DNA from 2 places in the Oscillibacter sp. PEA192 genome. Region 1 is predicted to be linked to the other one. Evidence: a T-box and tRNA genes for the amino acid it is inferred to sense, from the RefSeq annotation. Region 1 holds a T-box; the other holds one or more tRNA genes.
The links. The T-box of region 1 lies ahead of leuS (leucine--tRNA ligase). A T-box ahead of a tRNA ligase gene usually reads a tRNA of that ligase, here a tRNA-Leu.

Region 1 (23,878 bases):
CGTGCCCTGGGCCCGGCGGGAGCCGAACTCCAGCACCGTTCGCCCCTGGGCCGCCCGGACGATCCGGTTGGCCTTGGTGGCGATCAGGCTCTGGTGGTTGATGGTCAGCAGGGTGAAGGTCTCGATCAGCTGGGCCTGGATGGCCGGCGCCCGGACCGTCACCACCGGCTCCCGGGGGAAGATAGGCGTCCCCTCCGGCACCGCCCAGATGTCGCCTGTGAAACGGAAGTCCCGCAGGTAGCTCAAGAAATCCTCGGAGAACAGGTGCTTGTCCCGCAGGAAGGCGATGTCCTCCTCGTCGAAGTGCAGGTTCTGAATATACTGGACCAACTGTTCCAGACCCGCGCAGACCGCGAACCCGCCGTTGTCCGGCACGTTGCGGAAAAACACATCGAAATAGGTGATCCGATCCTGGAGCCCTGCCCGGAAATAGCCGTTGCCCATAGTCAGCTCATAAAAATCGCAGAGCATCGTCAGATTGAGTTTCTCTTCCGTTTTCATAACCGTTTCCCCTGTGCCGCCGGCACAGATCCTTCCATGAAGTTTCAGGCCCCCACACCGCTGGAGGCGGTCTGTCCGGGGTTGTTATTCCCTTGAATTATAAGCGGTTCCCCCAGGAAAAGCAATGCTTTTTCCGAATTTGTTGTCAATCTTTTATCAATCGTCTTGACAACAACTCCGCCCTCCCCTATGATGGGGAAAGATTGAACCGCACATTTTCCGGTACACAGCGGACTGGAGGGTTTTCTCGTGAAAAAGTTTGCTCTCTTCTTCTCCGCGGCGGCCGTTCTGTGCATCCTGACCGGCCTCACTGCATACCACCGCTCATTTCCTCTGGACGCGGACCTCAATGGGCTGGAACCGGCTGCGCTCCAATGGTTCAACCGGGGCAGGTCCGTTCCCTGCGAGGCGGACCAGTTGGAGCTGTACCAGCCTGTGACCGTGGGGCGTCTCACCTATTATCCTCTGGTTCTGGATGGACGGTTGGGATACCTGTGTCTCTCGAGAGGATTCACCGGGCGGTATAAATTCGACCACTCCGGTCGCGGGACCGGCTCCTTCCGCAACGGAGTGGTGGAGTCCGACGGGGAGCAGATGCTGCTCTTCGAGGGGCGGAACGGCGACGGCCGCATCGCCCGGGCGGTCTTTTCACTGGAGGGCGGTGGGCCTTATGCGCTGGACATTCCGGCCTCTCCCGTCTTTCTGGTGAGCACCTCAGTGGATGATACCGTCTCCACAGGTCCTATCAGCATAGAGGAGATTGTCTTTTATGACAGCCAGGGGCGGGATATCACCAAGTCGTTTGACCTCAGCGGAGGCGCCATCCAGTAAGCGCCCCCACCGAAAACCAAGCGGCCGTCTGCCGCTGAAAGGAAGTCATCACAATGGATGTGATCTTAGGCATTGACATCGGCGGCTCCACCACCAAAATCGTGGGTCTGCGGACGGACGGCAGTGTGATCTCCATGCTGCGGGTCCGGGCGGAGGATCAGGTGACCAGCCTGTATGGCGCCCTTGGCAACTATCTCACCAGCAACCGGCTCTCCCTGCGGGATGTGCGGCGGGTAGTGCTCACCGGCGTGGGCGCCTCTTATGTGGAGGGCGACATCTACGGTCTGCCCACCTGTAAAGTGGGCGAGTTCTCCGCCAGCGGCACCGGAGCCCTGGCCCTGTCGGGCCAGTCCTCCGCCGTGGTGGTCAGCATGGGCACCGGCACCGCTTTCCTCTGGGCGTCCCCCGACGGCATCCGCCACCTGTGCGGCAGCGGCATCGGCGGCGGCACTCTGGGCGGGCTCTGCCACAAGCTGGTGGGAATGGAGCGCTTCGGCCAGATCAAAAAGCTGGCGGAGAGCGGCAATCTGGACCATGTAGACCTGACCATGAAGGACATCACGGTCCACTCCGCTCCCACTCTGGACCCGGATATGACTGCCGCCAACTTCGGCGATCTGGCGGAGGACGCCACTCCTGCGGACCTGGCGGCCGGCGTGGTCAATCTGGTGCTCCAGGCCATCGGCACCATGACGGTGCTGGCCTGCCAGTGCTGTGACTCCAAGACTGTGGTGCTGACCGGGTCCATGACCACCCTGCCCCAGGCGGTCACGAATTTCCAGCTGTTTGAAAAGCTGTACGGCATCCACTATATCATTCCCGAAAACGCCACGTTTGCCACCGCCATCGGCGCGGGACTGTACAGCCTGCAGAAAAAGCCGGAGGCCTGATTGTGCCATGACGGAAAATTGGTCCCTGTATCATCCGGAGATCCCGGAATTTCTCCGCCGTCTGGCAGAGACGCCGCCCATGGCCCGGCTGCGGCAGGTGGGCATGAACTGCGGGTGCGAGTACACGTCCTTCCCCCACTTTGCCGGGTGGGCCCCCTACTCCCGGTTTGACCACAGCGTGGGCGTGGGGCTGATCGTGTGGCACTTCACCGGCGATCTCCGCCAAAGCGCGGCGGGACTGCTCCACGATGCGGCCACACCCGCCTTTGCCCATGTGGTGGATTTTCTCCACGGGGACCACCTGCATCAGGAGTCCACCGAGGCACGGACGGCGGAACTCATCGAGACCTCGCCGGAGCTTCAGGCGCTGCTGAAAGAATACGGCCTCACCACGGAAGACGTGGCGGATTACCACCGCTATCCCATCGCGGACAATGACTCCCCTCAGCTCTCCGCCGACCGTCTGGAGTACACGCTGGGGGACCTGCGGTGCTACGGCTTCGCCGGGGCGGACGCCCTCCGTGTATTCTACGAAGATCTCACCGTCTGGCGGGACGAGTCCGGCCGGCCGGAGCTGGCCTTCCGCACGCGGGAGACCGCCTGCGCCTTCACAGAGGCATCGCTCCAGACCGCCCAGGTCTATGTGGCGGACGAGGACCGCTTCGCCATGCAGGCCCTGGCGGACCTGCTGCGCGATGCCGTGAACCGGCAGGTCTTGACAGAGGATGACCTGTATCGGACGGAGTCTTTTGTCATCCAAAAGCTGGAGGCAGATCCGGCCAGCGCCCGCCGGTGGCGCCGGTTCCGGCGCTTCTGCCGGGTGGAGCGGAGCGCGGAAAGGCCGGAGAACGGACTCTGGTTCCGGATTCCCGCCAAGCTGCGGTACATTGATCCGCTGGTGGCAGGCCTTGGCCGCGTCTCTCGCTTGGACGCCGGGGTGCGGCAGGCCCAGGAGGCCTTCCTGGCCACGGACTTTGCCTGCTGGATCGGTGTTCCGGAGGAAACCGCCGGAGAGAATGATTGAAAGATTGGGAGAAAGAGACATGGATTACAGAGAAAAAGCCGTCCGGTGTGTGCGGGAGACCGTCCTGCCTGTCCAGGCGGCGCAGTTCCGGGCGTGCGGCTGCGACCTGGACGCCCAGTACCGAAAATACGGGGACACGGAGAGCTTTTTTGCCAAGGTTCTCCAGCCCGGGCGCCTCTATGAGGTGGGTTATCCCAAATGCGTCTGCCCTGAGGTGCTGGGGGGAGAGACGGCCGACGCCGCCCACTGCGAATGTTCCCGGCAGAGTGTGCTGTATATTCTGGAACAGCTGCTGCCCGAAAGACACATCACGGTCCGGACCGTGGAGACGGTGCTGGGCGGCGGGACCTGCTGCCGGTTCGCCGTTACAGTGGAGTAGCAGCGGAAAATGCAAACAGGAGCCCGGTGCTGTGCACCGGGCTCCTGCGCTCACATATAGGGATTATTCCTCGTCCTGGGGCTTGTCCTCGTCCTCCAGGCCGTTCAGATCGAACTCCAGCTTCTCGCCGCAGTTGGGGCAGATGACCTCGCCGTCCTCCAAGACGGACTCGTCGAAGTAGATGGTCTCCTCGCAGGTGGGGCAGGTGGTGGCGTAGCAGTCCTCGTCCTCCTCCGGCTCCTCATACTCGTATACATCCTCTTCGTCCTCGTCATCCTCGCCGAAGACGGCGTCCTCCACATCCTCCAGGTCATCGCTGACAGCGTCCAGGCCGTCGTACAGCTCCTCCTGGTCCGCCTTCATATCCGCGATCTCCAGGGCGATGTCGTCCAGCACGTCGATGATGGCGGCAAGCAGCTTGCCCTCCTTCTTCTCGGTGTCCAGTTCCATGCCTTCAGCCAGGCCCTTCAGATACGCGACCTTCTCCGTAATCTCCATAACAGCAGCTCCTTTCCTTTACAAACAGCGTTGCAGTCATTCTCAGGAACAAAAGGGGGGAATACGCTTCCCCCCCTTTGCCTCACTTACTCCTTGCTGCGGCCGATATACTCGCCGGTGCGGGTGTCGATCTGGATCTTGTCGCCCGTGTTGATGAACAGAGGCACCTTCACCTCAGCACCGGTCTCCAGCGTCGCGGGCTTGGTCACGTTGGTGGCGGTGTCGCCCCGCAGGCCGGGCTCGGTCTCCGTGACCTCCAGGTCCATGAAGTTGGGCACTTCCACGGTGAACACGCTGCCCTTGTAGCTCACCAGCTTGCAGACGGTGTTCTCCTTCACGAAGCGGAAGGCGTCGCCCAGCACGTCCCGGTTCAGCGGGACCATGTCGTAGGTCTCGGGATCCATAAAGTAGTACAGGTCGCCGTCGTTGTAGCTATACTCGGCATCCTTGCGCTCCACAGTGGCCTGCTCGAACTTGGCGGTGGGGTTGAAGGACTCCTCGCGGATGGCGCCGGTCATCACGTTCTTGTACTTGGTGCGCACGAAAGCCGCGCCCTTGCCGGGCTTCACGTGCTGGAACTCCACCACGGTGCAAACGCTCCCGTCCTTCTCAAAAGTGACACCATTGCGGAAATCGCCGGCAGTAATCGTTGGCATAAATGATCCTCCTCTGAAATCTCAAGAAAAGCTGACCAGCCGGCCGCCTCTCTATCTCTACAAAAATTCCTCTGCTATTTTATCCTATGTTGTCCGGTAATGCAAGTATTTTTCAGGACTTTTTTTCCATTTTGCGGCGGCAGATAGCCTTAAACGGGGCCTGGAGAGCGTGGAGCACCTTCTGCCATGCCGTCACGGCGCCGCCCACCGGCTCCACCATCAGAGGCAGGACTCCGGCCCGGTTGGCGGCCAGCATATCCGTCAGCAGCTTGTCCCCCAGCATGGCGGTGCAGACCCGGTCCGCCCCAGCCCGTGCCATGGCGGCCTCCAGGCCCCTGGGACTGGGCTTTCCTGCACGGCCCTGATAAGGCACCCCCAGGTCCGCGCAGAACTCCGTCACCCGGCTGCCGGAGCGGTTGTTGGAGACGATCATGAAACCGATCCCCGCATTGCGGAGGGCGGCGATCCAGTCCCGCAGGGACTGATCCGGCCGACGGGTCTTCTTGGCGGCCAGGGTGAAGTCCAGGTCGCTGAGCAGCAGGGTGATCCCCTGCTGCCGCAGCCAGTCCGGCGTGATCTCGCTGTAATGCTGGAACACCCAGCGGGGCGTCAGGGAAAACGGCATAAGCGGCTCCTTCTCTGCATAGTCTCCTTTTAGTATACCAGTCCCAACGGGATTCCACAAGGGGGAGTTCATTTTGCAGATCTATCTGGCCGTGACGCCGGCCGAGGCCCAGGAGGCCTCCCGCTTCCGCTGTTCCCTGGCCCATGTGGCCTACTGTATCGGGCCGGACTCCACGCTCCTGCGGCAGAACCTGCTGCTCCAGACCCGGGGCGGGCTATTGTCCGTCACAGACCGGGGCGCGCCCTTTATCGCCAGCCCGGAGCGGCTGTCGGCCGCCGCGCTGCGGGAGTGCGGGCGGCGGAGCTACGGCGGCGTACTGCTGGATTTCGAGCAGCCTCCTGCGCCGGACCGGCTGGCCTTTGCGGAGACGCTGGCCCGGCGCCTGTCGCCCCGCCCCGTTTATGTGCCGGAGTCCTACGCCGCGGCGTCAGGCGCCATTCCCCTGATCTGCACCGCCATCTCCGGCGGGAACTTTGTCCAGCGCCTGCAGGAGGCCGCTGCCGGACGGGACAGGGCAGGCGGTCTGGCCCTGGATGTCCAGCGGCTGCGGATGGACTTCACCCTCCCGGCTCAAAGCGGCGAAGGCCGCCCTCTCAGCGGCCGGGAACTCCAGGACCTGCTGGACCGGGAGTCCCCCTCCGTTTTCTTCTCCCAGGACCTGTGCGCCCGGTATTTCACCTATGCCCGGGACGGCGAGACGCATTTCGTCCTCTTCGACGACGCGGACACCCTTTCCCAGAAGCTGCGGACCGGCGGGAACATGGGCTTCGCCGCCGCCTTCCTGATGTATCCGGAGGTGCAGGATCTGCTGCCCAAGCTGTTTCCCGGGCGGAGGACATAAAAAGTGCTGTACCTTTCGGCACAGCACTTTTCCTTGACAGATCAATAATAGCGCTTCTTGTTCTTGCGAGCGGCCTCAGACTTCTTGCGGCGCTTGACGCTGGGGCTCTCATAATGCTCTCTCTTCCGCACTTCCGCGATGACGCCGGCCTTGGCGCAGCTGCGCTTGAAACGCTTCAGCGCGCTGTCGATGGACTCGCCGTCCTTCACATGGATCTCAGACATCTATATTTCCCTCCCTCCGAGGTATCCGGCTTAATCCAGGATACTTTAAGGGCCATAATCTATGGCTTTAACATAAGTATTATACAAACCTTCCGGGCCGTTGTCAAGAGATTTTCCGGAAAATCAGCATTTCTCCCGGGAGATCAGTCCGCCGCTCTCCGGTACACGATGGGCACATCGTACCCGAACGTCCGCTTTCCGTTCACCTCCATGGTCTCCGCCACCTCCAGGGACTCCTGAGAGAATCGCTCATACAGGGTGAACTTCAGCACCGGGGAGAACATGCTGACGCTGCCCCCCTCCCACACGCCGTCGTGCAGCGTATAGAGGGCAGGCGTGAATTTCTCGGAGATCTCCAGATCCTCCCATTTCAGGGGCGGCAGCGTCTCATAGGTGGCCGCGCCGCCGTCCGCCGCCTTGGGCAGCTGATAGGATGTCAGCTTCACCGCCTCCCCCTCCTCCGTAAAGAGGAACAGATGGGGTGAGGCGTGGGTCTTTCCCTCCGTGGTGTAGTAGCTCTCCTCCAGCACAAATGCTCCCGCAAAATCCGCGGGGAGGCCGTCAATCTTGTCGTTGCACACGGTGTTGACATGCTCTGCCAGCGGCAGGGCGGGGCTGCCGCTCCGCCGCAGCTCCTCCAGCTGCCGGGTATTGTCAAACCTGCCGCACAGCAGGCGCAGGAATTCATCCAGACGGCTCATAGGTTCTCCTTTCTCAGGCAGGGCCTGAAGCGCAGGCCGGACGGGATTTCCCGTCCGGCCTTTTGGTGTGATTGGGATGAACTGGGATGCTCCCACCAGATGCATCGGCCGGTTCCCGGTCCAGCGGGGCTCCCGCATCGGAATGCAGCCGGACAGGCACAGGCCGTCCGCCCCAAGGTTGTTGCCTCCGGCAAAAACGCTTGTACGCACCGCTGGGCGCAGTCTTATTTCGCGGGCTTGACGATCAGGTTCACCAGCCGGTTCTTCACCAGGATGGTCTTGATGATCTGCATCCCTTCGGTGGCCTTCCGGACCTTCTCCACCGCCAGGGCGGCATCCACCACGGCCTTCTCCTCACTGTCGGTTGGCATGGAGATGGTGCCCTTCAGCTTGCCGTTTACCTGGACGGCCAGCTCCACTGTGGAGGCCACGGTCTTGCTCTCATCCGCCACGGGCCACTCCGCCTGGCAGCACATCTTGCCCGTCTGGGCGGCGAAGCCCAGGTTCTCCCACAGCTCCTCGGTGATGTGGGGGGCGAAGGGGTTCAGCAGCAGGAGCAGATACTTCAGGTCGCCCCGGGTGCAGCCGTTGGCGTTCAGCTCGTTCACCATGGTCATCATGGCGGCGATGGCGGTGTTCATCTTCAGACTGTCCACATCCTCTGTGACCTTCTTGATGGTCTTGTGGATGACGGCCTCGTTGGCGGGGGTCACATCATAGCTGTCGGAGGCGCTCTCCGCCAGATTCCACACCCGGTCCAGGAACCGCTTGGAGCCCTTCACCGCGTCGTTGGACCAGGTTGCGGCCTTCTCAAAGTCGCCGATGAACATGATATAGAGGCGCATGGTGTCGGCGCCGTACTGGTCCACGATGTCGTTGGGGTTCACCACGTTGCCCCGGGACTTGGACATCTTCTCGCCGCCCTCGCCCAGGATCATGCCGTGGCTTGTGCGCTTGGCATAGGGCTCCTTGGTGGGCACGGCGCCGATGTCATACAGGAACTTGTGCCAGAACCGGGAGTACAGCAGATGCAGGGTGGTGTGCTCCATGCCGCCGTTGTACCAGTCCACGGGAGACCAGTAGTCCAAGGCCTCCTTGGAGGCGAATGCCTTGTCGTTGTGGGGATCCATATACCGCAGGAAGTACCAGCTGGAGCCAGCCCACTGGGGCATGGTGTCGGTCTCCCGCTGGGCGGGGCCGCCGCACTTGGGGCAGGTGGTGTTCACCCAGTCAGTCATCTTGCTGAGGGGGCTCTCGCCGGTGTCGGTGACCTCATAGGAGTCCACCTCCGGCAGCAGCAGGGGCAGCTGCTCCTCCGGCAGGGGGACCCAGCCGCACTTGGGGCAGTTCACCAGGGGGATGGGCTCGCCCCAATAACGCTGGCGGCTGAACACCCAGTCCCGGAGCTTGAAGTTGGTCTTGGGACGGCCGATGCCCTGCTCCGTCACCCACTTCTTCATGGTGGGAATTGCCTCTTTCACGGTGAGGCCGTCCAGGAAGCCGGAGTTCACCATGATGCCGGTGTCGTCCTTCAGGGTGAAGGCCTCCTTGGTGATGTCTCCGCCCTGGACCACCTCCACGATGGGCAGGCCGAACTTGGTGGCGAACTCCCAGTCACGCTGGTCGTGGCCCGGCACGCCCATGACGATGCCGGTGCCGTAGCCCATCAGCACGTAGTCGGAGACGAACAGGGGCACGTGCTTGCCGCTGGCGGGGTTGACGGCCTCGATGCCCTCCAGCCGGACGCCGGTCTTCTCCTTGTTCAGCTCGCCCCGCTCAAAGTCGGACTTGCGGGCGGCCTCCTCGATATAGGCGGCCACAGCATCCCAGTTCTGGATCTGGTCCTTCCACTGCTGGAGATAGGGATGCTCCGGGGAGATGACCATATAGGTCACGCCGAACAGCGTGTCGCACCGGGTAGTGTAGACCGTCAGCTTGTCGCCGTTGGTGGCGGTGAAGTCCACCTCCGTGCCCTCGGACCGGCCGATCCAATTCTTCTGCTGGATCTTCACCCGCTCGATGAAGTCCAGGTCGTCCAGGTCGTCGATGAGCCGGTCGGCGTACTTGGTGATGGCCAGCATCCACTGGCTCTTCTCCTTGCGGATGACCTGGCCGCCGCAGCGTTCGCACACACCGTCCACGACCTCCTCATTGGCCAGGACGATCTTGCAGCTGGTGCACCAGTTGACGGGCATGGAGGCCTTGTAGGCCAGCCCCTTCTTGAACATCTGCAGGAAGATCCACTGGGTCCACTTGTAGTAGCTGGGGTCGGTGGTGTTCACCTCCCGGTCCCAGTCGAAGGAGTAGCCCAGCATGTGGAGCTGCTTGCGGAAGTTCTCGATGTTGTCGTGGGTCACCTTGGCGGGGTGGATGTGGTGCTGAACGGCGTAGTTCTCTGTGGGCAGGCCGAAGGCGTCATAGCCGATGGGGAACAGGACGTTGTAGCCCTGCATCCGCTTCTTCCGGCAGATGATGTCCATGGCGGTGAAGGGCCGTGCGTGGCCCACGTGGAGCCCCTGGCCGGAGGGATAGGGGAACTCGATCAGGCCGAAGAACTTCTCCCGAGTCTTGTCCCCCGTGACGGCGGTGAAGGGCTTCTCCTCCAGCCACTTCTGCTGCCACTTTTTCTCAATGCTGGCAAAATCGTATTTCATATCCTTCTCCTCATTCCTGTGAATGGATTTCTCTGTTCGATTTATTTTTGCCGCGGCGCGCCCCCGGGCGGCCTCTCTTGCTTCTACGGGGCAATTCACCTTCTGTACGTGGCAAAAATACTTTGACCCAACCGCCTTGGGTTGTGTCGCCAGTGACTGATGCCGCTGGTGAAGGCACTCTGCTGCGCAGCCGTTGGCGGCTCTGCCGCCTGACGGATGCGGTGTGCCCCCTGCGGGCAAGGAGATGTCAATCCCCTCTTTAAGCTGTAAAAGCGCCCCCGACCTTACGGTCAGGGGCGTAAAAGCTACGCGGTACCACCCTGGTTTCGCCAGCCGTTGCCGGATGGCGCTCAACGGCCCGGAGGGCCTCGGCCAGTAACGGGGCCTGCCGTCCCACCCTACTATGTCCGTTCAGGCGGGAGACTCCGGGAACAGTCATCCGCGAAGGTCCCCCACCGGCTCGCAGCAACCGCCGGCTCTCTGAAGGCGGGACATTTCGCCTTTCTTCCCATCAATGTCGTTAACGGGTCTATTTTATGTGGCTTTGCGCGTTTTGTCAAGAGGTAAGCGGGAAAAGCGCTTTACAATCCAGTCGACATCTTGTTTTTGCCCGTCCTGCTCTGTATAATGGGGAAAATCCAACGTATGGCAGCAGAAAAAACTCTGGCAATTTTGGGGGGAGGCGAAACCGTGAAGGGCACCCTGATAAACACGCCCACATTGGAAACCGGGCGTTTGATCTTGAGGAAATTCACAGAGCGCGATCTGGAATGGCTGTTTCTGATTCTCCATGACAAGGAAGTCAATCAATTCCTGCCCTGGTATCCGATAGACAGCATAGAAGAAGCCAAGAAATTCTATGAAGAAAGATACGCTTCAAAATATGTCCAGCCGCAGGCATACGCTTACGCGATCTGCTTGAAAACGGACGATCATCCCATCGGCTACATAAAAGTGGATATGGAGGAACATCACGATTTCGGATATGGGCTTCGCAGGGAATTCTGGCATCAGGGACTTGTCACAGAAGCGGGCAAAGCGGTGATCGCCCAAGTGAAAAAGGACGGCCTGCCTTATATCACAGCAACGCATGACCGAAACAACCCAAGAAGCGGCGGCGTTATGCGGAACGTTGGAATGAAGTACCAATATTCTTACGAAGAACAGTGGCAGCCCAAGAATTTTCTGGTTACATTTCGGATGTACCAACTGAATCTTGATGGGAATACAGATCGGGTTTACAAAAAATATTGGGACCAATCTGCTGCCCATTTTATAGAACCGAACGTGTGAACAGATGGATATTGGAGAAAAGTTGGGCGCCGAGGCAGCCGGACTTGTTAAAACCGAAGTGCTTGGTGCATGGACCTGCCTCACAGGAAGCAGGCCCATTTTCATACAGGCGCGCCCAATGCGCCCTCACACTTCGCAGGGAAGGCTTTTCGCCCCCTGACTTATATCGCTGCCCCTTGATTCCGATTGTTTCATACTCCCCCGCCGGTCGCCTGATGCAGCAGCTCCTCCGCTGGCACACCGAAGAGCTTCGCCAGGGCCAGCAGGTTGGAGGTGCTGGGGTCCGCCGTGCCGGTCTCCCATTTGCTGACCGCCTGCCGGCTGACCCCCAGGGCCTCCGCCACGAACTCCTGGGTCATCTGGCAGCGCATCCGGTGGGCCTTGAGGACCTCTCCCAAGGTGCGGCGGGTCTCCGCTTTTTCCCTGCGGGCCTCCCCGCCCCGCAGGTACTTCCGCAGGGCCCGGATCAGCAGGATCAGCAGATAAATGAGCCCTGCCCAGATGGCCAGAAACAGGAGCAGCAGCGGGAGCATGATAATGGAACTGAATGCCATTGCAGTTGCCTCCTTTTGTTTTGGTGGTCTCAGCATACCCGGGGCGGGCGGTTGCGTCCACCAGCTATCGCGCAACTCTGGGTTGATAAGCAGAAAAAAGCTCCGGCGGTCAGCGCCGTCGGAGCTGATGTTTCCCCTTTTCACCGGACACGGCGCCCCACAAAATCTTCGTTTTGCGTGGCACCACATTGGACTCAAATGGGCAGGCAGAGCCTGCCCATTTCATATTTTTGCCTGCGGCAAAACGCTTGGACACGCCACTTGGCGCGAAGGGCGATCAATTCTCCGTCAGCACACCGGAGAGATCCACCGGCTTGCCGTCGTGCCAAAGCCGCTCCAGCGAATAGAACTCCCGGGCCTCGGCGGAGAACACGTGGACCACCACACAGCCGTAGTCCAGCAGGACCCAGGTGCCGTCCCGGTAGCCCTCCCGGCGGAGAGGATCCTCCCCCGCCTGCTCCTTCATGGCCTTCTCCACTGCGCCGCACAGGGCGTTGATCTGGGTGTTGGAATTGCCGGTGGCAATGACGAAATAGTCCGCCAGGGTGGTCTGCTCCGTGATCTCGATGGCGGCGATGTCGCCGCCCTTTTTCTCGTCCAGGGCTTTGGCCGCAGTCAGGGCCATCTCTTTGGGTGTCATGGACTCATCCTTTCTGATCGTTTGAATCTGCGGCACACCTGCCGCTCAGGTTACAATAATAAACCCGTCATCCGGGGCCGCGGTTCCGCCGTCGGACGTACCGGGGTCTACAGGAGGCGCCGTCTCACCATCAGACGGCTGGGAATCCGGCGACTCCGGGGCGGTTCCGCCGCTCTCACCTGCCGCCGGGTCTCCGCTGCCGCCCGGGAGCTGGCCGATCACCTGTCCTGTACCGGGGTCCAGGATCTGCCCGGTGCCGGGATCGATGATGCCGCCGGTCTCCGGGTCGATCAGGTCTCCCGTGTCCGGATCGATGCTCCCCGTACCGGGCTCCGTGGCTCCGCCGGGATCCGTGGTCTCTCCGTCGCCGGGCGTCCCGGCCGCCCCGCCGGTCTCCGGCGCTCCGGCATCAGGGCCGGTCCCTGTGCCGGTCTCCCCCTCCGGGGGCGTCTCCTCCTCCGGCTCCTGGGGCGTCCACTGGGCCTGCCAGTAGGACCGGGGATGGGTGGCGTTGCTGTCTTCCACATGACCGGTGGAGGAGCTGACGGAGCCGTCGCTGTTCACGGTCATCATATCCAGATCGCTGCGGGTAAATACCTCGGCGTAGGGGCTCAATTTGGTGTTCACCAGCTCCAGCAGTTCATTGGGATAGGGGGTCACATAAGAGGCCTCCGAGTATTCGCCGTTCGCCTTGCTGATAGACGCGCTGTAAGCATAAGCACTGCTGTTACCCGGCATGGTGACGAATTCCACGTTCTCCGCCTTCAGGCCACCTAAAAATGCGGCCTGCGCAAACCAGAGGATGTTTTGAAACGTCAGGTTTGTCTCCACATTGTCCTGAAATACCTGAATGAACTGCCGGACTTTCGGCACATTTTCCACTTTCAGCAGTTGCTCGACCATCGCCTTCAAAAACGCCTGCTGGGTCTTGATGCGGCCCACGTCTCCCTCCGGGTATCCCAGCGTCACGCCGTTCTTGCGGTTGTCATGGCGGTAACGGAGGACTTCCATGGCGTCCTCGCCCGTGAGCAGGCGATAGCCTTTCTCCTGATGGATATGGAGGTTTTGAAGAGGATCATCATAGTTCATATTCCGGGGCACATCGAACCAGACGCCGCCCATGGCGTCCACGATTTCACCCACGGCCTCCCACTCCACAATCACCTGATAGTCCGGCTCAAAGCCCACCAGTTGGGCGATCTCCTTGTAGAGATACTGGATGCCCCGGTCTCCGCCGCCGTACCAGTTGTAAACAGAGTTGATCTTCTTGATATCCCAGGAGACATTCACCATAGTGTCCCGGGGAATGGACATCACCGTGGCCTTCTGGTTGGTCACGTCGTAGCTGGCCAGCAGCATCGTGTCTGTGTTGCCGCCGCCCCCCGTGTCCCGGCCCAGGATCAGGACCGTGTAGTAGTCCTGACTCTTCCGCTCTCCGTCGCTGCGGGGGCGGGTCCCCTCGCCCCAGTCGATCTCCCCCACCGGATCGGTGGGTTCTTCCGTCTCCTGGGGCTCTGTCTTGCCGGTGTTGAGGTCCGGCCGGACGAACAGGCTCTGCCAGGCCAGGACCCCCGCCAGGGCCACAGCCAGAACTGCGGCTGCGGCGATCAGCCCCTTCTGCCCCCTGGTCAGTCCGGACCGTCTCTTTGGGGGACGTCCTTTTCCATCCATCTGGTCCGCCATGGTGCCACCCCTTTTCCGTCGTTCAGCTCACGATGATAAAGCCGTCATCCGGAGCCTCTTCTGCGGCAGCATCGCCGCCTCCATCTCCGGTGCCGGAGGTCTGGCTGTCTCCAGTGCCCGAATCGGTCGTTCCTCCGCCTGCGTCAGGCGTGCCGCCGTCCGGAGTCCCGCTTGTGCCCGTACCCGGATCGGTGGTCCCGTCGGTGCCGGTGCCGGTGGTTCCTTCTCCGGTGTCAGGTCCTGTGGTCCCGCCGCCGGTGCCGGGATCTGTCCCGCCGTCGGGCGTTGTCCCTGTTCCGGGATCCGTCGTGCCAGAGCCCGGGTCTGTGGTCCCGCCCGTCCCCGGGTCCGTGGTTCCGCCATCCGGCGTCACCGGCAGGCCGGTGTCCGGATCGATGGGATTGCCGTTCTCATCCACCGTGGGCGTCTCCTCCTCCGGCTTGCTGGGCGTGGTGGGCTTCACCGGCGGCCGGGCCGCCCGGCTGTCTTCCACATGGCCGGTGGACGAGCTGATGCTGCCGTCAGAGTTGACGGACATAATGTCCAAGTCGCTGAGGGTGAATACCTCCGTATAAGGACTCAGCTTGGTGTTCACCAGCTCCAGCAGCTCATCCGCGCTGGGCACCACGTAGGATTGATAGTTGTGATAGGTGCGGCTCCAGCAGGATGCGGTCCGGTTGGGCATGGTGACAAACTCCACGTTCTCCATGCTCAGCCCACCCAGAATCGCCTGCTGGGCAAACCATAGGATATTCTGGAAGCTCAGGTCTGTCTCCACATTGTTCTGGAACACCTGGATGAACTGGTTGATCTTTGTGACGTTCTTGATCTGCAGCAGCTGGTCCACCATGGCGGTCAGAAACGCCTGCTGGGTCTTGATGCGGCCCAGATCGCCGTCCGGATAGCCGTAGCGCATGTCGTTGTCGTGGCGGTAGCGGAGCACCTGCATGGCGTCGTCCCCCGTGAGCAGGCGGTAGCCCTTCTCCTGGTGGATGTGAAGGTCCTGATAAGGATCGTCGTAGTTCATGTTCCGTGGCACGTCGAACCAGACGCCGCCCATGGCGTCCACGATCTGGCCCACGGCGTCCCACTCCACAACCACCTGATAGTCCGGCTCAAAGCCCACCAGCTGGGCGATTTCCTTGTAGAGATACTGGATCCCCCGGTCTCCGCCGCCATAGTAGTTATACACGGAGTTGATGCGCTTGATATCCCAGGAGACATTCACCATGGTATCCCGGGGAATAGACATCACCGTGGCCTTCTGGTTGGTCACGTCGTAGCTGGCCAGCAGCATCGTGTCCGTGTTGCCGCCGCCCCCCGTGTCCCGGCCCAGGATCAGGACCGTGTAATAGTCCTGACTCTTCCGTTCCCCGTCGCTGCGGGGGCGGGTCCCTTCGCCCCAGTCGATCTCCTCTTCCTGGGTCCCGCTGTCCGCATCCGCGTTCTTGTCCGGCAGATCCGGGCGAACGAACAGGCTCTGGCAGGCCACCACCGCGATCAGCACGATGGCCAGTACCACGGCTACCGCGATCAGCAGCTTCTGCTGCCGCGTCAGGCGGCTCGGTTTCTTCGGCTTCTTGGGTCTGCTCTTTTTCGGCGTCCCGCCCGCCGGATGCTTTCCGTTTTCTCTATCCACTGTCTCTCTATCCTTTCAATGCGTCCCGCGCCTCAATGGTGGCGTGGTGCACAGGGTTTCCCATTTCGGTCATCTCTTCGATGGTCATCTCCAGGCCCATCAGCAGGCCCTCGTCCAGGTCTTTATAACACACAGCGCGGAGTTTGTCTACCCCCGGAAAATTCCGGGAGGGCTCGATATAATCCGCCAGATAGATCACTTTTTCCAGCAGGGTCATGTGGGCATGGCCCGTGGTGTGCCACCAGATGGCGTTGTAGATTTCATCGTCCACACCGAACACGTCCCGGGCGATGGCCGCGCCGGTCTTGGCGTGGAGAAGCTTCAGGGCCTTCTGCTCCAGCTCGTCCAGCTGGATGCCGTACCGGCCGCACAGTTCCAGCTGCTCCTCCATGTTCAGCTTTTTTGTGCAGTCGTGCAGCAGTGCCGCTACCCGGGCCTTCTCCACATCGGCGCCGTACCGCTCCGCCAGACGGATGGCCTCCTGCTCCGTGCCCAGCACGTGGGGGATGCGCTTGTTTTTCAAATAACTCAGGGCCACCGGCCGCAGCTCCCGCAGGGGCAGGCGCTTCAAATCCGCCCGGGTGCCGTACAGTCCCTCCCGCAGGATATAGCCGTACACCGCCGGAGGCAGGAGATTCACGCCCTCTCCCTTCGCCAGCATGATTCGCAGGTCCGTGGAGGACACATCCACCACGCCGGGGATGGTGAGGGTGAAGATCCGGGCCTGGGGATATGTCCGGTACAGATAGTCCCGCTGAACGGAGAACAGCGCCTCCGTGTCCGCCTCCGTTCGGCCGAAGGTGGCGATCCCCGCCAGGGACAGAATCTTCTCCGCTTCGTGCCAGGTCTGGATGGTGAGGAACATGTCCGTGCCCATCAGCAGCCACAGCTCGTCCTCCGGGTACCGCTCCTTCAGCTGGGCCAGGGTGTCGGAGGTATAGCTCCGCCCCGTCCGCTTCAGCTCCAGATCCAGTACCTGGACCCGGTCCCCCAGGCCCAGCTGCTCCCCCGCCAGGCGGGTCATCTCAAGCCGCTGTTCCGGAGTGGGGCTGCCCGCTGGCAGCGCCTTGTGGGGTGGCTCCCGGTCCGGGACCAGCAGCAGCAGGTCCAGCTTCAGCAGCTCGAATACCGCCCGGGCCGCGGTCACATGGCCCAGGTGGGGCGGGTTGAACGTCCCGCCGTAAACGCCGATCTTCATACGCGATTCCTCTTTATGGTTCAGATTTTTCCGCCGGAAGCTCCAACTCCATCTCGTCATCCGTGGCGGTGAAGCCATACCGCTGATACAGCGGGCGGCCCATGGCGGTGGTGTGGAGAGAAACCGTCAAACAGCCCCGCTCACAGGCCGCTGCCGTGAGGAGATCCAGCATCCGCCATGCGATCCCCCGGCCTCGGAAGGCAGGATCCGTCCAGATGTTCATGATATGGCCGGACAGACCCGCGGGATTGTGATAGGAGGGCATCTCCCGGCGGAGGTCCAGGCCGCCGGTGGCGGCCAGCCGCTCTCCCGCCAGCGCCAGAAGCGCAATGTGGCTGCCGGACGCCAGGGCCTGGCGGTAGTAATCCCGGACCGCATCCGGCAGGCCATGCGGCAGCGCCGCCGTCTCCGAAAGGTGCCGGTAGGTCCGGATGGCCCGGAGGCGGCTCTCCGTCAAGAGCTCCAGATCCCCGATCCCGGCAGTGCGGAACGTCAGTTCCATCGGGCGCCTTCCCGGGTCACTGGGGGCGCTTCTTTGCCGGCTTCACCAGCTGGATGCGCTTCTCCCTGGGCTTGGAGTGGCTCTCCCGGTACAGCACGAACTTCGTGCCGATGACCTGCACCACCTCGCTGCGGGTGGCCTTGGCCAGCTCCTCCGCGGCGGTGCGGGCGTCGTAGTCGATATTGTTGTCCAGCACCCGGCCCTTGATAAGCTCCCGAGCCTCCAGTGCGTCATCCGCCTGCTTGATGAGGTTTGCCCCGATACCGTCCTTGCCCACCTGCAGGATCGTGTCGATGCTGTTTGCCAGGCCCCGCAGCTGGGCCCGCTGTTTGCTTGTCAGTTCCATGTATACTCCTTTATTCCGGGAAATGGCCCCGGTCTTTTTTATTTTTCGTCATGCCAGGTAGACTGCCGCAGCTTCTCCATAGACTCCTAGGCAATCAACTCTTCTGTATAGCCGCAGCTGCGGCAGACATACCTCTGAATTTTTGCATTTACAAAAAAACCGATGGGAAAAGAATTGTACAGCCCCGGCTCCACTGCCAGCAGGTCCGCGCTGCCGCATTTGGGGCAGCGTCCGGTCGTTTTCACCGCAGTTCCCTCCTCATCAAAGGTAGACGGTTATTTTTTCAAATAAGTTGCCAGTTTCTCCGAAAATGCCCGCAGAGCTTTTCCTCTATGGGAGATGGCGCCCTTCTCCTCTGCCGTCAGCTGGCCGAAGGTCCTGCCCTTCTCCGGCACCAGGAACACCGGGTCGTAGCCAAATCCCGCCGTCCCCATGGGGGCAAAGGCGATGGCACCGTCGCACCGGCCCTCCGCCGTCAGCTCGTCCCCGCCGGGAAAGGCGCAGGCGATGGCGCAGGCGAAGTGGGCCGCCCGGGTAGTCTGTCCCCGCATGTTCTGCAGCAGCAGGGTATACCGCCCCCGGTCGTCCAGCTCCTCCCCGCCGTAACGGGCGGAATACACGCCGGGTCCTCCGTTCAGGGCGTCCACACAGAGACCGGAGTCGTCCGCGATGGCGGGCAGCCCGCTGGCCGCGCAGATGGCCTTGGCCTTCAGCATGGCGTTTTCCACAAAGGTGGTGCCGGTCTCCTCCACGTCTACGGAGATTCCCACGTCTGCGGGGCTCACCACTTCCACCCCCAGTCCGGAGAGGATATCCGCCATCTCCTTCAGCTTGCCGGGGTTATGGGTCGCCAACACGAATTTCATACCGTCTCCTCCTTTTCCGCCGCACGGTCCAGACGCTTGTTCCGGATGGTCAGCACCAGGTCGATGGTGACCATGGTGATATCCAGGATGTAAAAAGCCGCCACATAGGTGACATTTCCACTGATGAACTTCCCCGCCAAGCCGCAGAGATAGCCCACGATGATGCACACCTCAAACCATAGGCTCTTGCCCTTTGCAGTACGGGAGCGCACGGACTTTGTGATGTTGAAGGGCTAGGACAGGCCGAAGCAGATCAGCATAATCATCTCGAATACCTGCGCCACGGAAACCATCTCCTTCTTTCAATTTGTGGTTTTATCGCTTCAAAATCTCCCGCTGGAGCTTCAGCAGCTCCCGGTTGCCCTTGGCGCACAAGCGCACCAGCTCCTGTTGCTCCTGGGGTGTGAAGGCCCGGCCCTCGCCGGTGCCCTGGAGCTCGATGATCTCCCCCAGCTCATTCATCACACAGTTCAGGTCCACCTGGGCACGACTGTCCTCGCTGTACTGCAAATCCAGCATAAGGGTCTCCCCGACGATTCCCGCAGACACCCCGGTGACGAAATGCCGGATGGGATTGGAGGCCAGCACGCCCTCCTCCACCAGCTTCCGGCAGGCCAGGGCCAGCGCCACAAAGCCGCCGGTGACGGATGCGGTGCGGGTTCCGCCGTCGCCCTGGAGCACGTCGCAGTCGATGGTGATGGTATGCTCCCCCAGCTTCGCCAGGTCCACGGCGGCCCGGAGGGAACGGCCCACCAGCCGCTGGATCTCTGCGCTGCGGGGCGAGAGCTTCAGCTTGGCGATGTCCCGCTTGCTGCGCTCCCGGTTGGCCCGGGGCAGCATGGAGTACTCCGCTGTCACCCAGCCGGTGCCCTCCGGCACATGGGGCGGCACCCGGTCCTCCACGCTGGCGCAGCAGAGAACCATGGTGTTGCCGCACTGGATGAGACAGCTGCCCTCCGCGAATTTTACGAAATCAGGGGTGATTTTGATCGGGCGCAGCTCGTCAAACGCCCGTCCGTCTTGTCTGGTCATGGTATGCGCTCCTTTTCATTTTCCCCGCAGAGAGGACTGGATCGCCGCGAACGCACGGTCATAGTCATCCCTGTGAACATAGATGGTGTAGGTCAGGACGCTGTCCTGTACAGCAGTCGGAGCGGCCCCCTGCTGCGGCGGGCAGCCGCGGCGTATAGGCCCCGGGTCCTGGTGCCGCTGGAGAGCCCGGCATCTGAAAGCGCCCCGCGGATCAGAAAGTACATCTGCTGCGACGACACAGAGATCAGTTTTCTCCGATTCCAAATGGTGATCCTTGTCTCTCTGCTGCCGCTCAAATAATGGCCTCCACATATTCCTTCGCGTCGAAGGGCTTCAGGTCGTCCACCCCCTCGCCCACACCGGCCAGCTTCACCGGTACGCCCAGCTCCTTGGCGATGGCGATGACGATGCCGCCCTTGGCCGTGCCATCCAGCTTCGTCAGCACGATGCCGGTGAGTCCTGCGGCCTCCTTGAACTGGCGGGCCTGGATCAGGCCGTTTTGTCCGGTGGTGGCATCCAGCACCAGCAGCGTCTCCCGTGCGGCGCCGGGGCATTCCCGGTCGATGATCTTGGAGAGCTTGGCGAGCTCCGCCATCAGGTTAGCCTTGTTGTGGAGGCGGCCGGCAGTGTCGCACAGCACCACATCCACCCCTCTTGCCTTGGCAGCCTGCAGGGCGTCGAACAGCACCGCGCCGGGGTCAGCCCCCTCGTGCTGGCGCACAAGTTCGCAGCCGGCCCGCTCCGCCCAGATCTGCAGTTGGTCCGCCGCTGCGGCCCGGAAGGTGTCCGCCGCGCAGAAGAGGACCCGCTTGCCCTCGCTTTTCAGCTGATAGCCCAGTTTGCCGATGGACGTGGTCTTGCCTACGCCGTTGACGCCGATGAACAGCACCACAGCAGGCCGGGTCGAGAGATCCAGCTCCGTGCCGCCCACGTCCATCTCCTCCGCCAGAATGTCCCGGAGGGCGGCCTTGACCGCCTCCTGGTCCTGGAGCTTCTCCTTCCGGACCCTCGTGCGGAGTTTTTCCACGGCGTCCAGCGCCGTGTCCATGCCCAGGTCCGCCAGGATCAGCGTCTCCTCCAACTCCTCGAAAAAGGCCTCGTCCGCCTCGGAGAAGCCGGAGAAGAGATTTGTGGTGATCTTTTTCAGCTTGTCAAAAAAGCCCATGGTATCCTCCCAAATCGGAAATCAGCGCCGGAGAGGTTTATCCCAGTCCAACCTGTTTCCGCAGTATTTGCAGTATTCGCCGGGAAAAAGCGGCAGATGTGCCCCGCACTCCGGGCAGCGGATCACGAACAACTGGATCGCAAGGCCCGCCGCCAGCAGCAGTCCCCCGATCACGCCCGCCTCCGGTACAAATACGGTCCTGCTGAGGAACTGCAGAACAAATCCCGGGACTAGCAGGATAACGCTCAGGATCGTCCATCTGCGCAGTGTCATGAGATCGTCCTCCCAATCGCTTCAAATCCTCTTGCGCCGGGTCGCCGTTCACTCCACTTTCTTGCCGCAGTATGGGCAGGTCTTATCCGGTCGGAGCTCCCGAACGGACTTTCCGCAGTGGGGGCAGCGCAGCAGCCACCACACTAGCCCCAGATCCAAAAGGAAAATCAGCAGCCCTGCATAGGTCATCCATCCGCCCCGGAAGATAAGGAGGCCTGCCAGCAGGCCCACCCAGATGATCAGTATCTGTTTATGCTTGCGCTTCATGGATTCCGCTCCTTATTTGATCTTCAGCTCTTTCGCCATGTCATTCAGATTGATGGTCAGGATCTTGCTCACGCCCTGCTCCTGCATGGTGACGCCATAGAGGACGTCGGCCTCCTCCATGGTTCCCCGGCGGTGGGTGATGACGATGAACTGAGTCCGGCCTGCCAGCGTCCGCATATAGCGGGCGTAGCGGGTGACGTTGGCGTCATCCAGAGCCGCCTCGATCTCGTCCATCACGCAGAAGGGCGTTGGATGGACTTTCAGAATGGAGAAATACAGCGCGATGGCCACAAAGGCCTTCTCGCCGCCGGACAGCAGGGAGATGGTCTTGAGGGTCTTTCCCGGCGGCTGGGCCTTGATCTCGATGCCGCAGCCCAGGATGTCCTCCTCGTCCTCCAGTTCCAATCTGGCCGTCCCTCCCCCGAAGAGCTCCTGGAAGGTGGTCTGGAAGCTCTCGGACAGCAGCTTGAACTGCTCGGCGAAAATCTTGGTCATCTCCTCCGTGATCTCGCCGATGATGTTCTGCAGCTCGCCCTTGGCCTTCTCCACATCGTTGCGCTGGTCCGTCAGGTAGGTGTAGCGGGTGTTCACCCGCTGGAACTCGTCGATGGCCCCGATGTTTGGGGTGCCCAGGGCGGTGATGTCCCGCTTCAGCTCCCCGATCCGCCGGTTGGCCTTGGGCACGCTCTCCAGCTCGATCCGCTGTGCCTGGGCGTCGGAGTGGGAGAGTTCGTAGTGTTCCCACAGCCGGTCCAGGATCTGCTTTTCCTCCATGGCGGAGGTGGCCCGCTTCTGGTCCAGCTTGGCCACCGCCCGCTCCAGGTTCAGCAGGTTCTCGTTCATCTCCTGGCCCGCCCGGTTCTTGGCAGTCCGCTCCGCCTCCAGGGCGTTCTTCTCCTCTGTGATGGCGGCCAGCCGCTGCCGGAAGGCCGCGCCCCGGCCCGCCAGCTCCTCCAGCGCCGTCTGCAATCCGGCGATCTCTTCCTCCGCGGCGGCGATGTTTCGGCGGTAGGTCTCCGCCATCTGTTCCTTCTGCTCCCGGTCACCAGAGAGATCCGCGCACAGCGCCCGCAGGTCCGCGGCGCTGCGGACTGTGGCCTCCCGCTCGGCCGCCAGGGCAGCCAGATCGCTCTTTCTGCCGCTGATCTCCTCGGCCAGGGCACCGGATTTCTCCAGCAGCTCCGATTGGCCGGAAAGAGCCGCCTCCGCCTGGGCCCGCGCGTCCGCGGCGGCGGATTCCTGTCGGTTGATCTCCACCTGGGCGGCGGCAGACCGGGCGTCGTTGTCCGTCAGCCGTCCGGCCAGACTCTCCAGCTCGCCGACGAGGTTCTCCACGCTCTCCTCCAGGGAGCGCAGCAGGAGATCATATTGTCCCCTGATGCCCTCCAGCCGCAGGACCTCGTCCTCTGCGTGGCGGCGCTGGGCCTCCGCGGTCTCCAGCTCGTATTGGGCGGCGGCCAGTTCCCGGGCGGTATCCTCCTCCGCCTGCTTTGCCTCCGCCAGCTTTGCCTGCATGGCAGCGGTCCGGGCGGTGAGCTGCTCCAACTCCGCGGACCGGCTCAGTACACCGGCGGACCGGCTGGTGCTGCCGCCGGTCATGGAGCCGCCCCGGTTAATGACTTGGCCGTCCAGCGTCACGATCCGGAAGGCGTTGCGGTACTTCCGGGCCATGGCGATGCCGCAGTCCAGGTCCTCCACCACCACAGTGCGGCCCAGCAGGTTGTAAACAATATTCCGGTACGCCGGGTCAAATGTCACCAGCCGGGACCCCAGGCCCACAAAACCAAATTCCTTCTCCACGCCTTTTTCATGGAGCTCGTCACCCCGGATGGCGGTGAGGGGCAGGAACGTGGCCCGTCCGGCGTCCCGCTGCTTCAGGTAGCTGATGGCGGCCTTGGCATCCTCCTCCCGGTCCACCACAATGTTCTGCAGTCCCGCCCCCAGGGCGATCTCGATGGCCAAGGAGTACCTGCCATCGGTCTTCACCAGATTGGCCACCGGGCCATGGATGCCCTGCAGGCCGCTCTGTGCGCGGCACACGAACTTGACCGCCTTGGAGAAGCCCTCGTACTCCTTCTCCATCTCTGTCAGCAGGCGGCGGCGGTTTTCCAGCGCCCCCGTGTCCATGGTCAGCTGGACCCGCCGCTCCGCGGCGGCAGCGGCCTTCTTCTTCCGTTCCTCCATCCGCAGGCTGTGGCCGGCGATGATGTTGGCGGCGGCCTCCGCCTCGTCCCTGGCATCCTCCAGGGCGCGGCGGTTCTCCCGCGCCTCCTGCCGGGCGGACTGAAGCTGCTCCTCCGCGGCGGCCCTGTCTCGCTCTGCGGCCTCCCGCCGCTCCTGGATCTGCTTCTTCTCCGCGGCGGCGGCGGCCAGTTCCGCCCGCGCGTCCGCGGCGGCGGCCATGGCGAGGGCCTCCTGTGCCCGCAGGCGCTCCGCCTCGTTCTGGGCGCCGCCGGCCTGTTCCGCCATGGTCTGGGCGGTCTCCAGCAGGGCGGCCAGCGCACCGTTCAGCTCCCCGATCCGGCGGTCGATCTCCGCCACCCGGGCTTCCTGCTCCTCCGCCTGCTTCGCAAGGCCGCCGGAACGGCTCTCCGCC
Region 2 (5,581 bases), 1.3 Mb from region 1:
GTCTTTCATGTGCCCGAAAAAGCTCTCCTGGGGTGCGTTGTCCCAGCAGTTGCCCCTGCGGGACATGGAGCGCCGCAGCTCCCGGCTCTCCACCAGTTGAATGAATTTCAAGCTGGTGTAGTGGGTGCCCTGGTCACTGTGGATCACAGTCTCTTTGTTCAGCGAGGTGCCGTAGTTCTGCACCAGCCGCTCCACCATCTCCAGAACGAAATCCACTTCCAGAGATTCGCTCACGGCATAGGATAAGACCTGTTTCGTGCAGGCGTCCAGGATCGTGGACAGATAGCAGAACTTCCCATTCAAAGGGATATAGGTAATATCCGTCAGGAGGATGGCCCTGGGACCGCGTGATTCAAATTCCCGGTTCACCAGATTCTCCGCGGTGCTGCCCATCCGGATAGACCTCTGTAATCTGCGGTAGGGATTCGGCTTCCGAATGGGGCAGGTGAGACGGTACTTCCGCATGAGCCGGCGGATTTTCTTCACATTCATCCGCACGCCCATGTGCAGCAGCCGCATGTGGATGCCCCGGGCGCCCTTTGCGTAGCTGCGGAACCGGTACGCCTCTAAAATCCACTCAAAATCTGCCCGGTCCCTCTGCTCCCTCGTTTCCCTGGCTCGTTCGGAACGCACCCAGTTGTAATAGCCGGAGCGGGACACACCGGCCAATTCGCACAGCTCTTTCACGGTGAGGATGTTCTTCCGGTCCGCCAACGCCTCCTGGATGGCCGCGAACCGTTCTCCGGCACTGTCCATGACTACTGTTCCGGCTTGTCGTGCAGCCGCATGACTTTTTTTAAAAACGCCATCTGCTGCTGGAGGCACAGGATCTCCCGCCGCATCCGTCTGGCAGCTTCGACAGACGGGGAGTCCGCCGATGTTGTCTCCTTCTGCAGGCGCACGCCGCCCCGGGTGCCCTCACGAAGCCCTTCCAGAGACTTGGCTTCCCGCCGAATGCGCTTGGTGGTGTTGTGGACCCGCTCGAAGCCCAGGACTTCCGTGTTATAGCCCAGCTTGCGGAAGGCGGCCGGTCCGGTGTACCCTTGCAGGCTCAAGGCCCAGAACGCCTCCTTGAAGGCGAGGGTGTAGGAGATCGTGTCCGCTGTCACGCACCGTGTGTACGGGTTTGCCCGTAGATGCCGGATCTCCTCCGGCGTGAATTGTTTTTTTGTGCTCATGCAGCACCTCCATCTGGTGATCTTATTTTATCACAGATGAGGTGCCTCTGACCCTATGGGTCAAATGCGTGTCCACTAAACGGGGCCGTGGGTCAAATCCATCGTGTCCATTTTCTTGGGTACAGTTTAGCTCCCGTTGGGGTCAGCGTTTGGGTCAGAAAAAATGGGAAGTAAGTTATTGGGCACAAAAGTGCGGAAAAAGTCCTGATTTCGCAAGAAATCAGGACTTTCTGGTTGCGGAGACAGGACTCGAACCTGCGACCTCCGGGTTATGAGCCCGACGAGCTACCAACTGCTCTACCCCGCGATATTCTGTTCTGTGGTGCCGGTGACCGGACTCGAACCGGTACAGTATCGCTACCGGGGGATTTTAAGTCCCCTGTGTCTACCAATTCCACCACACCGGCAGCTGTCGGCAATGATTAGAATACCATACTCTCCAGTCATTGTCAAGCACGGGCAAGGAAAACCTTTCAAATTTTTTCGACAACTCCCGTTGCAAAAAGTCCAGACAGGTGCCCGTTTCCGTGCAATTTTCCGCCCGGAGGCGCATATACTGGCTGAGAACCCAAATGCAAAGGAGGAAATAAAATGATGAGACACCAGACGATCAGCGGCGGGGATGTGGATGACCTGATCTTTCAGGACAGCTGGACCACCAGTCAGCGATAAGAACTGCAGGACGCCGCTTTCGCGGCGTCCTTTTGCGTCACGGACAGATGGTGCCCCCGCCCAGCACCAGATCTCCATCGTAGAACACCACCGCCTGCCCCGGGGTGACGGCCCGCTGAGGCTCTGTGAACACCATGCGGATGCGGCCGCCGGGCAGCGGTTCCACTGTGGCGGCAGCTTCCCGCTGGCTGTACCGGGTCTTGGCGGTGACGGACAGGGGGCGGTCCGGCTCCGGTACGGAGAGCCAGTTCACCCGCTCCGCCGTCAGCTCCCGGGTGTAGAGGCGGTTGTCCTCCCCTAGGATCACGGCATTCCGGTCCGGGTCCTTCCCCAGCACGTACTGCGGCGCGTTGGCGCTGACGCCCAGCCCTTTCCGCTGGCCGATGGTATAGCATTCCATTCCCCTGTGGCGGCCCAGCACACGGCCTTCTGAGTCCAGGAAGTCACCGGGGACGGGCTCCACGCCGCCATACTGCCGCAAAAACGACACATAGTCCCCATCCGGCACAAAGCAGATGTCCTGGCTGTCGGCCTTCTGGGCGTTGGACAGGCCGTTGGCGGCCGCCAGGGCCCGCAGGGCAGGCTTTTCATAGTCTCCCACCGGCAGCAGCAGATGGGCCAGCTGGTGCTGGGTCAACTGATAGAGGAAGTACGTCTGGTCCTTCCGTCGATCCGCGCCCCGCAGCAGCTGCCAGCGGCCGGAGGGCGTATCGAGGCGGACTCTGGCGTAATGGCCGGTGGCCATGGCGTCCGCGCCCTGGTCCAGCGCCCAGTCCAGCAGGGCGCCGAACTTGATCTCCCGGTTGCAGTCAATGCAGGGATTGGGTGTGCGGCCGTGGGTGTAGGCCCACACAAACCGGTCCATGACCCGCTCGCGGAACAGATCGCACAGGTCCAGCACCACATGGGGAATCCCCATGCCGGCGGCCACGGCGCGGGCTGTCTCGATATCATCCGCAGAGCCGCACAGGCCCGGGCGGTCCTTATAGGGATGCAGGCGCAGCGTCACGCCGGTGACATTATAGCCGGCCTGCCGCAGCAGCAGCGCCGCTGCGGCGCTGTCCACGCCGCCGCTCATGGCCACAAATACACGCTGGGACATAAATGGGTTCCTCCTGAAAAGGCCGACGGAGCGCCGGTCGTGTGATAGGGCTATTGTAGCCGATTTCCGGAAAAAAGGAAAGCCGCTTCTGCGAAAAAAACCGACCCCAGCCGGAGCCAGGGTCAGTCCAGATGGCGCTGGGAGAAAGCCTGGGGGGGCAAGGCGTCCGCCAGGGCCAGGAGGAGCGGATTGAAGCCGCCGTTGTAATCGAACTTCACGTCCGACACGTCCGCAGTCCCGCATCGCCGGTCCGGCAACGACAGGGTGAAGCGGGACCCCTGCCCCGGCCGGGACTCGGCAATCATGGTGCCGCCGTGGCGCTCTGCGATGTGCTGGCAGATAGGCAGTCCCAGGCCCAGGCCGTGGGGCTGGGGCGCCATCGCATCGTCGTGAAGGTAGCGGTCGAACAGGAAGGGGATCTGGTCCTCCTGGATACCGCAGCCGGTGTCGGACACGGACAGGCGGACCCATCGGTTGATGAATTTCAGCTCCACGGTCACCGCGCCTCCGGCGGGGGTAAACTTCAGGGCATTGGAGAGCAACTGGTAGAGCAGCAGCTCGATGGAGGGCTGGTGAAAAGCGCAGGTGTGGCAGTCCGCAGCGCTCCGGAATTCCAGCTGGACCTTTTTGAGCGCAAACAGACCCTGAGCCCCGGCACAGACCGCACGGACCGTCTCCGTCAAATCCCGGTCCCGGACGGGGAGGGGCGCGTCCTGCCCCAGCTCTCCCGCCGCCGTCAGATTGTTCACCAGCCGCAGCAGGCGGTAGTAGCTCTGATCCAGCAGGGAAGCTGTGGAATCCAGCGCCGGATCCCCCTCCCGCCGGATGGCAGGCGCCAGCTGGGCGGCCGCCAAGTGCAGGTTTCCCAACACGCTGCGCAACTGGGCGGCGATGTTGGGGAACACAACGGAGAAGTCAAATTGCTCTGCTTCCATAGGCGCATCCTTTCAGCTGGGATTCTCTCTTGTAGCATATACGGGGAGGGGCTTTCAAACCGTGGAAAAGCCTGCCTCGAACACCAATAGGATAGCAAAAAAGGGATGCAAAGACAAGGTCTTTGTCGAAAAAGGGGGAAAATTGTCGAAGTCCGGCAGACACGGCCGAACAGAAGTCCAGTCTGTGCAAAACGGACAACAAATCTTGCGTTTTATATGCGCAATTTTACGCAAAATTGCGGTGACATTTTCCGGTAATATGGTATAATGAGGACAACATCCGCTGCGGCGGAATACGGAATACAGGAAGGAATGGGAACATGGCGATCAAAGTGGGAATCAACGGATTTGGCCGGATCGGCCGCGTGGCACTGCGGATCATGGTGGAGCGCGGCAGCGCCACCTATCAGATGTGCGGCATCAACCTGCGGAACGCGGACCTGGACTACATGGTCTATCAGGTGAAGTACGACTCCGTGTTCAAGACCTTTCAGGGCACGGTGGAGCGGGACGACCGTCACCTGATTATCAACGGCAAGAAGATCCGGGTTTACAGTGAAGACGACGCCGCCAACATCCCCTGGGACGACTGCGGCGCCGAGTACATCATCGAGTCCACGGGCGCCTACTGCACCACGGAAAAGGCCTCCGCCCACTTCCGGCACGGGGCGAAAAAGGTCATCATCTCCGCCCCGGCCAAGGACGACATCACGCCCACCTTTGTCATGGGAGTGAACCACAAGCGGTACACCCCGGAGATGGACGTGGTCTCCAACGCCTCCTGCACCACCAACTGCCTGGCCCCCATGACTAAGGTCATCAACGACACCTTCGGCATCGAGCAGGCGCTGATGTCCACCATCCACGCCGCCACCGCCAAGCAGAAGGCTGTGGACGCCCGGGCGGGCCGGGACTGGCGTACCGGCCGCAGCGTCCTGGGCAACATCATTCCCTCCACCACCGGCGCGGCCAAGGCGGTGGGCGTGGTAATTCCGGAGCTGAAGGGTAAAATGACCGGCATGAGCTTCCGGGTGCCCACCAACGACGTGTCCGTGGTGGACCTGACCGCCCGCCTCAAGCAGCCTGCCAGCTATCATGATGTGTGCGTGGCCATGGAAAACGCCGCCCAGAACAGCATGAAGGGCATCATCACCTGCACCAACGACCAGGTGGTGTCCTCCGACCTGACGGGGTTTTCAGAGACCTGCATCTTCGACGAGACCGCCGGCATCATGCTGGACAACAACTTTGTGAAGCTGATCGCCTGGTATGACAACGAGTGGGGCTACACCAACAAGATCCTGGATCTGATGGCCTACATGCATACAGCGGACCAGAGCCGGTAATACGCTTTTTAGGGCGCGGGCAGCTGCCTGCGTCCTATTTTTTTCATATTAACATAGTACTTTGTACGTTGTCAATAAAGTACTAGACTATATTTTTCTTTATTGGGAAATAGGGTACACTTTTCTCAAACAGCAGGAGCAGTGCTTTTATGAGAAAACGTGACCCAAACAGAATAGAGATGGGACGCCGCTTTCGGGAAGCCAGAGAGCGACTCAACTGGAGCAGAGAAGTGCTTGCCGAGCGGGCCGATCTATCTGTGTCCTTTATTGCGGATTTGGAGCTGGGAAACACCGGCACCCGGCTGGAGAACTTTATCCGCCTGTGCCGCCTGCTGGATTTGAACGCCG

Region 2: it has a tRNA-Leu gene. The T-box ahead of leuS (leucine--tRNA ligase) is inferred to sense a tRNA for this amino acid. The anticodon was not compared.

What each region holds. Positions count from the first base shown of each region.
Region 1 is NZ_AP018532.1:2,140,855-2,164,732, forward strand. It holds gene DN611_RS10585 (nicotinate phosphoribosyltransferase) at 1-501, opposite strand, end outside; gene DN611_RS10590 (hypothetical protein) at 751-1,332, shown strand; gene DN611_RS10595 (BadF/BadG/BcrA/BcrD ATPase family protein) at 1,386-2,222, shown strand; gene DN611_RS10600 (hypothetical protein) at 2,230-3,246, shown strand; gene DN611_RS10605 (hypothetical protein) at 3,266-3,625, shown strand; gene DN611_RS10610 (CD1247 N-terminal domain-containing protein) at 3,689-4,123, opposite strand; gene efp (elongation factor P) at 4,210-4,779, opposite strand; gene DN611_RS10620 (YqeG family HAD IIIA-type phosphatase) at 4,892-5,404, opposite strand; gene DN611_RS10625 (hypothetical protein) at 5,478-6,245, shown strand; gene rpsU (30S ribosomal protein S21) at 6,287-6,469, opposite strand; gene DN611_RS10635 (hypothetical protein) at 6,613-7,170, opposite strand; gene leuS (leucine--tRNA ligase) at 7,395-9,824, opposite strand; T-box leader at 10,114-10,348, opposite strand; gene DN611_RS10645 (GNAT family N-acetyltransferase) at 10,530-11,117, shown strand; gene DN611_RS10650 (helix-turn-helix transcriptional regulator) at 11,309-11,671, opposite strand; gene rsfS (ribosome silencing factor) at 11,949-12,311, opposite strand; gene DN611_RS16705 (LCP family protein) at 12,357-13,994, opposite strand; gene DN611_RS10665 (LCP family protein) at 14,017-15,633, opposite strand; gene yqeK (bis(5'-nucleosyl)-tetraphosphatase (symmetrical) YqeK) at 15,641-16,831, opposite strand; gene DN611_RS10675 (GNAT family N-acetyltransferase) at 16,845-17,333, opposite strand; gene yhbY (ribosome assembly RNA-binding protein YhbY) at 17,350-17,679, opposite strand; gene DN611_RS16710 (hypothetical protein) at 17,766-17,924, opposite strand; gene DN611_RS10685 (XTP/dITP diphosphatase) at 17,955-18,545, opposite strand; gene DN611_RS10690 (hypothetical protein) at 18,542-18,757, opposite strand; gene rph (ribonuclease PH) at 18,861-19,577, opposite strand; gene ftsY (signal recognition particle-docking protein FtsY) at 19,870-20,742, opposite strand; gene DN611_RS10710 (hypothetical protein) at 20,764-21,015, opposite strand; gene DN611_RS10715 (hypothetical protein) at 21,064-21,282, opposite strand; gene smc (chromosome segregation protein SMC) at 21,295-23,878, opposite strand, start outside.
Region 2 is NZ_AP018532.1:159,155-164,735, reverse strand. It holds gene DN611_RS00815 (IS3 family transposase) at 1-756, opposite strand, end outside; gene DN611_RS00810 (HTH domain-containing protein) at 759-1,178, opposite strand; tRNA gene DN611_RS00805 (tRNA-Met) at 1,410-1,485, opposite strand; tRNA gene DN611_RS00800 (tRNA-Leu) at 1,499-1,585, opposite strand; gene mnmA (tRNA 2-thiouridine(34) synthase MnmA) at 1,888-2,952, opposite strand; gene DN611_RS00790 (sensor histidine kinase) at 3,075-3,887, opposite strand; gene gap (type I glyceraldehyde-3-phosphate dehydrogenase) at 4,208-5,233, shown strand; gene DN611_RS00780 (helix-turn-helix domain-containing protein) at 5,383-5,581, shown strand, end outside.